DNA from 2 places in the Jeotgalibacillus malaysiensis genome. Region 1 is predicted to be linked to the other one. Evidence: riboswitches for the same ligand, from Rfam matches in the RefSeq annotation. Region 1 holds a riboswitch; the other holds the start of a gene.
What was found. A riboswitch is a leader RNA that binds a small molecule or an ion and turns the genes downstream of it on or off. The one in region 1 is predicted to bind cobalamin.
Positions count from the first base shown of each region.

Region 2: another riboswitch for cobalamin. It lies ahead of LG330_RS15665 (ABC transporter substrate-binding protein); the one in region 1 lies ahead of LG330_RS05680 (ribonucleoside-diphosphate reductase subunit alpha).

Region 1 is NZ_CP085252.1:1,000,356-1,004,785, reverse strand. Features, by position in the region: gene LG330_RS05680 (ribonucleoside-diphosphate reductase subunit alpha) at 1-1,819, opposite strand, end outside; cobalamin riboswitch at 2,095-2,295, opposite strand; gene LG330_RS05675 (YitT family protein) at 2,415-2,990, opposite strand; gene LG330_RS05670 (FadR/GntR family transcriptional regulator) at 3,114-3,827, opposite strand; gene LG330_RS05665 (lactate utilization protein C) at 3,906-4,430, opposite strand, start outside.
Region 2 is NZ_CP085252.1:3,004,005-3,008,434, forward strand. Features, by position in the region: gene LG330_RS15655 (adenosylcobinamide amidohydrolase) at 1-851, opposite strand, end outside; gene LG330_RS15660 (FecCD family ABC transporter permease) at 854-1,906, opposite strand; gene LG330_RS15665 (ABC transporter substrate-binding protein) at 1,869-2,849, opposite strand; cobalamin riboswitch at 3,127-3,314, opposite strand; gene LG330_RS15670 (ring-cleaving dioxygenase) at 3,508-4,430, opposite strand, start outside.

The sequences.
Region 1 (4,430 bases):
ATCCTTTTCTTTCAAAATAGCGGCCTGTCTGCCATTCTGATCCGTCAAACTGACTGTAAGAACCTTTTTCCTCAGCAAGTGCATTCGATGCTTTGATCGTTTCAAATGCAATTGTTTCATAGAGTTTATCCGCATAGTCGACTGCTTCTTCAGACTCCCACTGGATGCTTTCAAGTGCGAGCAGATGGTGCCAGCCGAATGTACCAAGCCCGATCGCACGGTATTTCCTATTGGTCCGCTGCGCCTGACCAACCGTAATATTGTTTAGATCAATGACGTTATCCAGCATTCTGACCTGGATTGGAATGAGCCTCTTCAGCACATCCTCTTTGACAGCGCGTGAAAGGTTAATAGATGAGAGATTGCAGACGACAAAGTCACCAGGCTTGCGTACAATCACAATATTTCCGTCTTCATCCTCATATTCTTTTGTAATTGTCGTCGCTGACATGTTCTGTGCAATTTCTGTACACAGGTTACTGCAATAAATCGACGTCCGGCCTTCTGTGATTTTATTTGGGTTCTGACGGTTCACTTCATCACGGTAAAACATATACGGCGTCCCGGTTTCAAGCTGTGACACCATGATGCGCGCCATCATATCCATTGCCCGGTAAGACTTTCTCGGTAAAAGCGGATGGTTTACTGCCTCTTCGTATTTCTCAGTAAAATACTTGCGGTCAGCCTCATCATAAAAATCCTCCAGACCAAGAGGATTCCCCTGCTCGTCTTTCCAACCCATAATAGTTTTCACTTCATGCGGGCAGAACGTGTGCCACTCTCCGACACTGCGGCCCGACTCATTCGTTTCCTGCAGCTTGTGCATAAATAAATCCGGAATCGATACACCTGTGAAAATATCGTGCGCTTTTCTTCTTTCATCCCCATTATTCGTTTTCAGATCAAGAAAGCCGTTCATCATATCTTTATGAAATACATCCAGATACACTGCAACAGCGCCCTGTCTCTGACCAAGCTGATCCACACTGACAGCTGTGTTATTTAATAAACGGATCCACGGAATAACGCCTGAAGAATTCCCTTTAAACTTTTTAATATCAGAGCCAAGCGCCCTTACCTTTCCGTAATAAACGCCGATTCCGCCACCGTCCTTACTGAGCCGTGCAATATCCCAGTTATTTGTGTAAATGCCATCCAGCGAATCCTCCACCGTATCAATAAAGCAGGATGCAAGCTGCCCCGTCTTTTTTCCGGCATTTGATAAAGTCGGTGTTGCAACCGTCATGAATAGATTACTCATCGCCCAGTACGCTTCTTTTACGAGTGACAGTCTCTTTTCAAGGGCTTCATTTTTCATCAGCAGCATCGCAATGATCATAAATCGCTCCTGTGGCAGCTCGTAAAGGTTACGTTCATGGTCACGGGCCAGATAACGGTCAGCCAGCAGGAACAGACCGATATAGTTGAAAAGGTGATCCCGCTCAGGTGTGATTTCCCATCCAAGCTCTTCAATGTCAGCCTTTGAATAAGTATTGAGTTCTTCTGTGTAAATGTCTTTATGTATCAGTGTTTCGATCAGCTGATAGAAGCTGCCGTATTTTTGCGTGGAATCATAATTCCGGTTAGCTGCTGCCTGGTCATACAGTTCGTCCAGGTAGAGTCCCGCTGCAAGGTACGTCCAGTCCGGTGCGTCCATTGCGACCCGGTTCAGCGCATAGTGCATGGCAAAGTCGCGTGCAGTGTCTTCTCTTTGTGTGAGCTGGTCCATCAGTTCAGTTGCATCGAGCTTGTATTTGACTGCTGTGTCTTTGATCGTTTGCAGCGTCTGATGAAGATTGATTGGTTTTTGTGTGGTCATTTTGAGAACCTCCGATTTTATTAAATGTATTTTCTGGCGCCGATGCCAACACAGAGGGCTAGGCTTTCCTGTCCCCGGGCGGGAGTCTTCGCCCTCTGTGCCTGCAGCAGGATTATGCTCCAATAACCTTCTCTGTTTGTTTGTAGGTTAAAAGAACAAGAAAAAACCGCCTATCGGAATAGGCGGTTAGATAAAACGATTTGCATTATAAGAGCATAGTCCACACATGGAACCTGTCTGATAAAGCCATCGTTTCTTTCCTCACACCCCGAAGAAATGAAAACAAAAAATAAGACAGGTCTCCTGACTCGTGCGTCACTCTACTCTGAACCCTTCCCATATAAGCACCCTTTTAGAAAGCTCTCTTATACAGTGGACTGTCCATTTCGTCAGCACATACAGTTGCGGGGGCAGTTCCGGATTCGCACCGGATTCCCTTTTAAGCGAACATTCGCATCTTATCTTTCGGCAACACTATATGTAGTTACATAAAAAACATATTAATACTATATATTGAATAATGACATCTTACCTGAAAAATAATCATTTGGCAAGGAAGAGTTCATTTCATGACATTTTATCAAAAACCGGCAAGTTATTCGTTCTGTTTACGGTACACAGTTATTGCGGTTGCAGCACCGACAATGGTGATGACACCACAGGAATATAAAAATGTGTGCAGTCCAATCGCCTGATATCCAATAATAACAACCATTCCGTCAATCATAAATATAACGATTCCTGCGTTAATCGAAGACGCTTTAGAAATGATATGAGCCAGCAGGTCCGTACCACCCGTACTCGTATCAAATCTCAGCATAAGTCCAATGCCACACCCGATTAACAATCCACCTGCAATGACACTCGGAAGAATAGGCATTTGTAACAATGTTCTAAGCGGTGACAGCCAGTCAATCAGCAGAGATGAAACGAATAATCCGTGAAGACTGTTATAAAAATACGCTCTTTTGAAAAACCAGGCATAAATAAATAATGGCACACTTAACAAAATCATTGCCAGGCCCGCCTGTATATCAAAATAGTAATGTGCAATTAATGCAAGTCCAATCATACCACCGTCAAGCAGATGATGCGGCACTAAAAAACCGTTTATTCCGACCGCCAGCATGAAACTTCCAACCATAATTGCGATGCTCTTTTTAAAAAGCATTTTACCCCTCTCATAGCACGCTTTATTTATTATGCTATGAAAGAGTGCTTAAACTATTACAACGCTTAAAAGAGACTGCATAACATAGCAAAAGCCACAGCGGACTATGCCGCTGCAGCTTAGCTATTGATTCCCGTGAAAATCAATCAGTGTCTGCTCCACATTTCTCAAATGCTCTAGCATAGCACGCTCAGCCTCTTCACCATCCCGGCTGCTCACAGCTTCAAAAATCGCCTGGTGCTCAACTTGCAGCCTGTGAAACTGCTCCTGATCAGCAAACAATGCGATCCGTCTGCTTTCATACATCGTCTTCCCCAGCGTCTCAGCCATCTGGTGCATCATATCCTTCAGCAGGTTGTTACCTGAACTCCCGGCAATTGCCAGGTGAAATTTAACATCTGCTTTTTCACCGAGATCCTGATTGCCTTCTGCTGCATCCATTTCAACGAGTGCACTTTTCATTTCAGCTAACTGCCCATCCGTTCGGTTCTCAGCTGCAAGCTTTGCGGCACCTGCCTCCAGAATTTTCCGCACCTCAAATAGTTCAAGCATTTCCTGCTTTGAAATAAATGTATCTGCAACCGGCGCAATCAGCTCAGAGAAGTCAAACTTATTAATAAACGTGCCTTCACCCTGCCGGATCGTAATAAGCCCGACTGCGCGCAGTGCACTGAGCGCTTCACGGACGGCCGATCGGCTGACGTTGAATTCCTTTGCCAGCTTTTCAACAGAATCAAGCCGCTCCCCCGGTTTGAAATCCCCCTTGCGGATCATCTCTTCCAGCTGTTCGCGGATCACTTCTGATATCTTTTTTGTCTGTACCTGCTTAAACGCCATGACCTGCACCCCGTTTGATTCTAATGTCTTTATTATAGCACAGGACCGGCTGATTTCTGTCTCAGCCGGTCCTGCTCTTTATTCATCATCAACAAGAATATAACACGCACGGATCGGTCCATGAACACCTACTACAAGACTCATTTCAATATCAGCACTGTTACTCGGGCCACTGATAAAATTCACGCATGACGGCACGCGCTCGCCACGTTCAGCCATCTGATGAATTGCAGTCGTTGCCTGCGTCATACGCGGTACAAGCGTGCTTTTGGGAATAATGGCAATGTAATAAGTCGGCAAGAGACTGACAGATCTGCCTTTACCGCTTTCACTCAGCAGCACAACCGTACCTGATTCAGCGAGCGTATAATCTGAAAATGTGATGCCGACATCTGCTTTTTCAGCAAGCGCTACTGAATCACTGCCGTTTTCAGCACGCCACACATCGACTGATTCTCTCGATTGAAAGTCCTTCAGACCAAACGCTTCAAAACGTGGGTCATCCCACGTTATAACTGACTTGGCATCATATTCTTCAAGCACCTGGTCGATCACCTCAGACAGATCTGCTTTTTTTGTCTCCTTAAAATCAGTGTGAATTGC
Region 2 (4,430 bases), 1.6 Mb from region 1:
GGCGCTTTGACATGAATATGGTCAGCCGTAATGGTGAAATGATCTTTTGTGATCTCTGACCGCATGCTCTGCCCATGGTTTGGCAGCAGGGTAACCTGCGGCTTCGGGAGCTCAGGGTGTGACTGTGTATGCACACGTGCCTGATACACATGCTCAACCGTTTTTTTGTTCAGCACATGTCCCGGTTCAGCCAGCTGCACGGTTTTACCGTTGTGTAAAAGCAGCAGGCGGTCGCAGTATAATGAGGCAATATTTAGATCATGAAAAATCGATATCACCGTCAGTTCATGCGTTTCTGTCCATTCCTTCAGGAGATCAAGCAGCTGTTTCTGGTAAGACAAGTCCAGATGGTTTGTCGGCTCATCGAGTAAAAGCAGCTTCGGTTCCTGTGCAAGTGCCTGCGCTAAAAATACACGCTGACGTTCCCCGCCTGAAAGATCCTGAATCGATTTCCCTTCAAATTCAAGGACGCCGGTCTGATTCATTGCTTCTTTGACCGCTTTTTCATCATGCGCAGTCCATGGTGCAAACATGCCTTTCTGGTGAGGATAGCGGCCCATTGACACCGTTTCACGAACCGTATAGTCAAATGCATGACTGTGCAGCTGCGGAAGTACGGCGATTTCACGGGCGAGCTGCTTCGCTGAATAATCTTTGAGTGGCTGGCCTTTAAAAGAAACATCCCCTAGACGGCACGGCAGCAGTCCGCTGATCATTTTCATGAGCGTCGTTTTTCCGCTGCCATTAGGTCCGAGAATGCCTAAAATCTCCTGCTTCCGAAGTTCAAATGAAACATTTTTCACGACGTCCTTTTCGCCATATCCACCGCTTATTTGTGAAGCCTTCAGCATCGCTATCCTCTCCTTTCCTTACGTTTTTGAATGAGTATCAGTCCAAATACCGGTGCTCCGATTAAAGCTGTGATCACACCGATTGGGAGTTCAGTCGGTGCAACAATTGTTCTTGCGACAAGGTCACATAAGATGAGCAGGCTGGCTCCATTTAGAATAGAAAGCGGCAGCACATGACGGTGATCTGAACCTGTAAGCATTCTGACCATATGCGGCACCACAAGCCCGACAAAGCCGATCGTTCCTGACACGGCTACTGCTGCGCCGGTCAGTAGTGAACCTGAAGCTAACACCACAAACTTTCTCTGCTGAACGTTTACCCCTAAATGCTGGGCCCGCTCCTCACCAAATGCCATAGCATTCAGCTCCCGTGCGTTCCACATTAACAGGATTGCACCAATGATAAAGAACGGCGCAATCAGGCGGATATACTCCCAGCCTCTCATCGACACACTGCCAAGCAGCCAGTTGATGATCTGTCTGAGCTCTTCACCGGTTAATGCAATCATCAGGGATAGAATCGAGCCGAGAAATGAACTGAAAATAATTCCTGTCAGAATAATCGTTTCCATTTTCATTGATTTCTCGACCATTCTGGCAAAGCCAAGCACAATGATCAATGTGAGCAGCGCTGCTAAAATACTGATCACAGGCAATGTGAAGCTGCCAAGACCCGGAATCGTCAGTCCGAGGAAAATGGTCGCAACAGCACCGACTGACGCGCCGGATGAAACCCCAAGTGTATAGGGGTCAGCGAGCGGATTTTTCAGGAGTCCCTGAAAAGAAGCCCCTGCAATCGCAAGAGATGCGCCAACAAGGGCAGCAAGTACAACCCGTGGAAATCTGATATCAAGCACGATTGAGCTGAACATTGGATCCAGCGCTTCCCGGTTACTGAACGCCCCTGCAAAAATGCTGAGCATGTCCATGACAGGCACTCTTACAGAGCCGACTGTCACTCCGAGTGTGAATGCAGTCAATAAAAGCAGGAGGGAAACAGCGTATCCCGACCAGACCTTATTCCGCGAAAACATCAGGATAGATCGCTTCTGCAAGCGCCTGCGTTCCTTCTACAAGTCTCGGGCCTGAACGTGTAACCGGGTCTGAAGGAACTAAATAGACATCTTCATTTGTTACTGCCGTTACCTCGCTGAAGCCTTCATAACCCATCCATTGCTCCACTGCATCCTCTACGAAATCTCCAAATGTCAGTAATGCAACCTCCGGATTGCGCGTAACGACTTCCTCTTCTGTTAACGGTACAAAGCCTTCCTGATCTGCCATCACATTTTCAGCATTGATCAGATCAAGCATTTCCTGAATAAACGTGTTGTTTGCTGCTACATACATTTCAGGCGGTCCAGCCACATCCACTAACACTGACTTCTGGTCCTCTTCTGAAATCGCTGAAGCCTTTTCGGCAATCTCATCAAAGCCTGCCTGCATATCTGCAATAATCTGCTCTGCTTCTTCAGTTGTTCCTGTTACCTGACCAATCATGTCGATCGTGTCGTACACTTCATCAAACGTCATTGCATTTTCAATCACAACAACCGGAATGCCTGCATCTTCAATCTGCTGAAGACCATCTGCACCACCCGGATTCGATGCATGCGCAAGCACAACATCAGGCTGAAGGGAGATAATCTTTTCTACGTTAAACTCCATGCCCCCGATTTTTTCAACTTCCATTGCTTCTTCAGGGTAGTTGTCAAAGTCAGATACACCAACAATTTCTTCATCAAGTCCAAGTGCGTATGCAATTTCTGTATTACTAGGCAGCATGGATACGATCGCATCAGGCTGCTCTTCGATTGTGATCTCATCACCATTTGCATCTGTTACTGTGACAGGGAATGATGATTCAGATTCAGCAGGCTCTTCAGCTGACTCCTCCTGCTGATCTTCTGCTGGCGTTTCCTCTGTTGTTTCTTCTGCGCTGTCCGAGCAGGCTGCAAGTACGCCTGCTGCGAGTAAAACTGGTAACCATTTTTTCATTTTGTGTTCCTCCGTCTTTTTATGTAAGTTTTTTTGAGTAAAAGTTTGGCGCCTGATCTCCGCTCCAGACGGACGCTTTCCACTGCATCAGCGCTGTAAACTTCAGTTTGTATGGACTAATCACATTCATGTATCACTTAACGTGATTTACTGACAATCCCCCTTTTTATTTTTGACAATAAAAAAACATCTCACGCGGGAGATGCAGGGTTGCAGGGTATAGCCGTATGTAAAAAACGGAGAGACTGCAACACCCGCCCATATCCTCGTAGGCGTGTCTGGTGCTTGGAATCAAGGCAGGTCTCCTGACTTATGACGTCTGAGTGTTTGTCTCCTTCCCATAGCTTAAGCTACAGTGGCTGTGGCAGACACATGTCATTTACAGTGGCGGGACCGCGCTGGAATTGCACCAGCTTCCCTTTTAACTGATCATTGATGATCAGCACCTCTATCCGTTCATATTGAAATGTTTTTTCAATGCTATTATAGCACTTAGTTTTGGTAAGTGTACAAGGGATTTTTCATCAGCGGGGTTGTGGTTCAGGAGAAAACCAGTGACGTTCAGGAGATTTTGTCGGTGGTTCCGAAAATCATGCCAAATGACCTGTCACCCAAGCCCACTTAAAAGCCGCCCGGCGCAGGCCGGACGGCAGACAAATCAGCTTTTGATTTCTAATGGTCTTAAGCTCGCTTCGATTTGCGCACGTTTTGGCTCAAGGAATGGTGGCAGTGCAAGTTCCTCCCCAAGGTGCTCCATATCTTCATCTGTTGCAAAGCCCGGCTCATCTGTTGCCAGCTCAAACAGAATGCCGTTTGACTCGCGGAAGTAAATTGAGCGGAAATAATAACGGTCCACTTCTCCTGATGTCATCAGACCAAAGCTTCGAATGCGTTCATCCCACTTTTCATAGTCTTCAAAAGTTGGAATCCGGAATGCTACGTGGTGCACACTTCCCCGCCCAGGACGTTCTGGCGGAAGATCAGGCCGCTCCTCGATATGCACTTCAGCACCAGTGCCGCCTTCTGCAACCGACATAACCTGGATTGCAGGCAGTTCAGCACCGGCACGGTTCGGATACTCGCTCACCTTTTCAAACCCAAGCACCTGCTCAAGCACTGCGATCGTTTTTTCTGCGCGGCGCACAGTCAGTGTGACAGGTCCAAGTCCAACAATTGCATGCTCTTCCGGAACATCAGCACCGGTCCATGGCACACCGGGTGCTACCCCTTCTTCACCATTATCTGCAACAAGCATGAGGCGTGATCCTTCTTCATCCTCAAAATAAAGTGTGTCGCGGCCTGCACGCTTTTCAATATCATCATGACGGACATTTAACTCTTCAAAACGCTTTTTCCAGTAGTGAAGAGATTCAGTCGTCGGCACACGGAATGCCGTATTTGAAATACTTGAAACGCCCGGGTAAGTGCGCCCGGCCATCGGGATATCAAAGTAAGTCATATCTGTTCCCGGACTGCCTACTGCATCCGCATAAAACAAATGATAAGAAGACGTGCTATCCTGATTCACAGTTTTTTTAACAAGTCGCATGCCTAATGTTTGTGTAAAAAATTTATGATTTT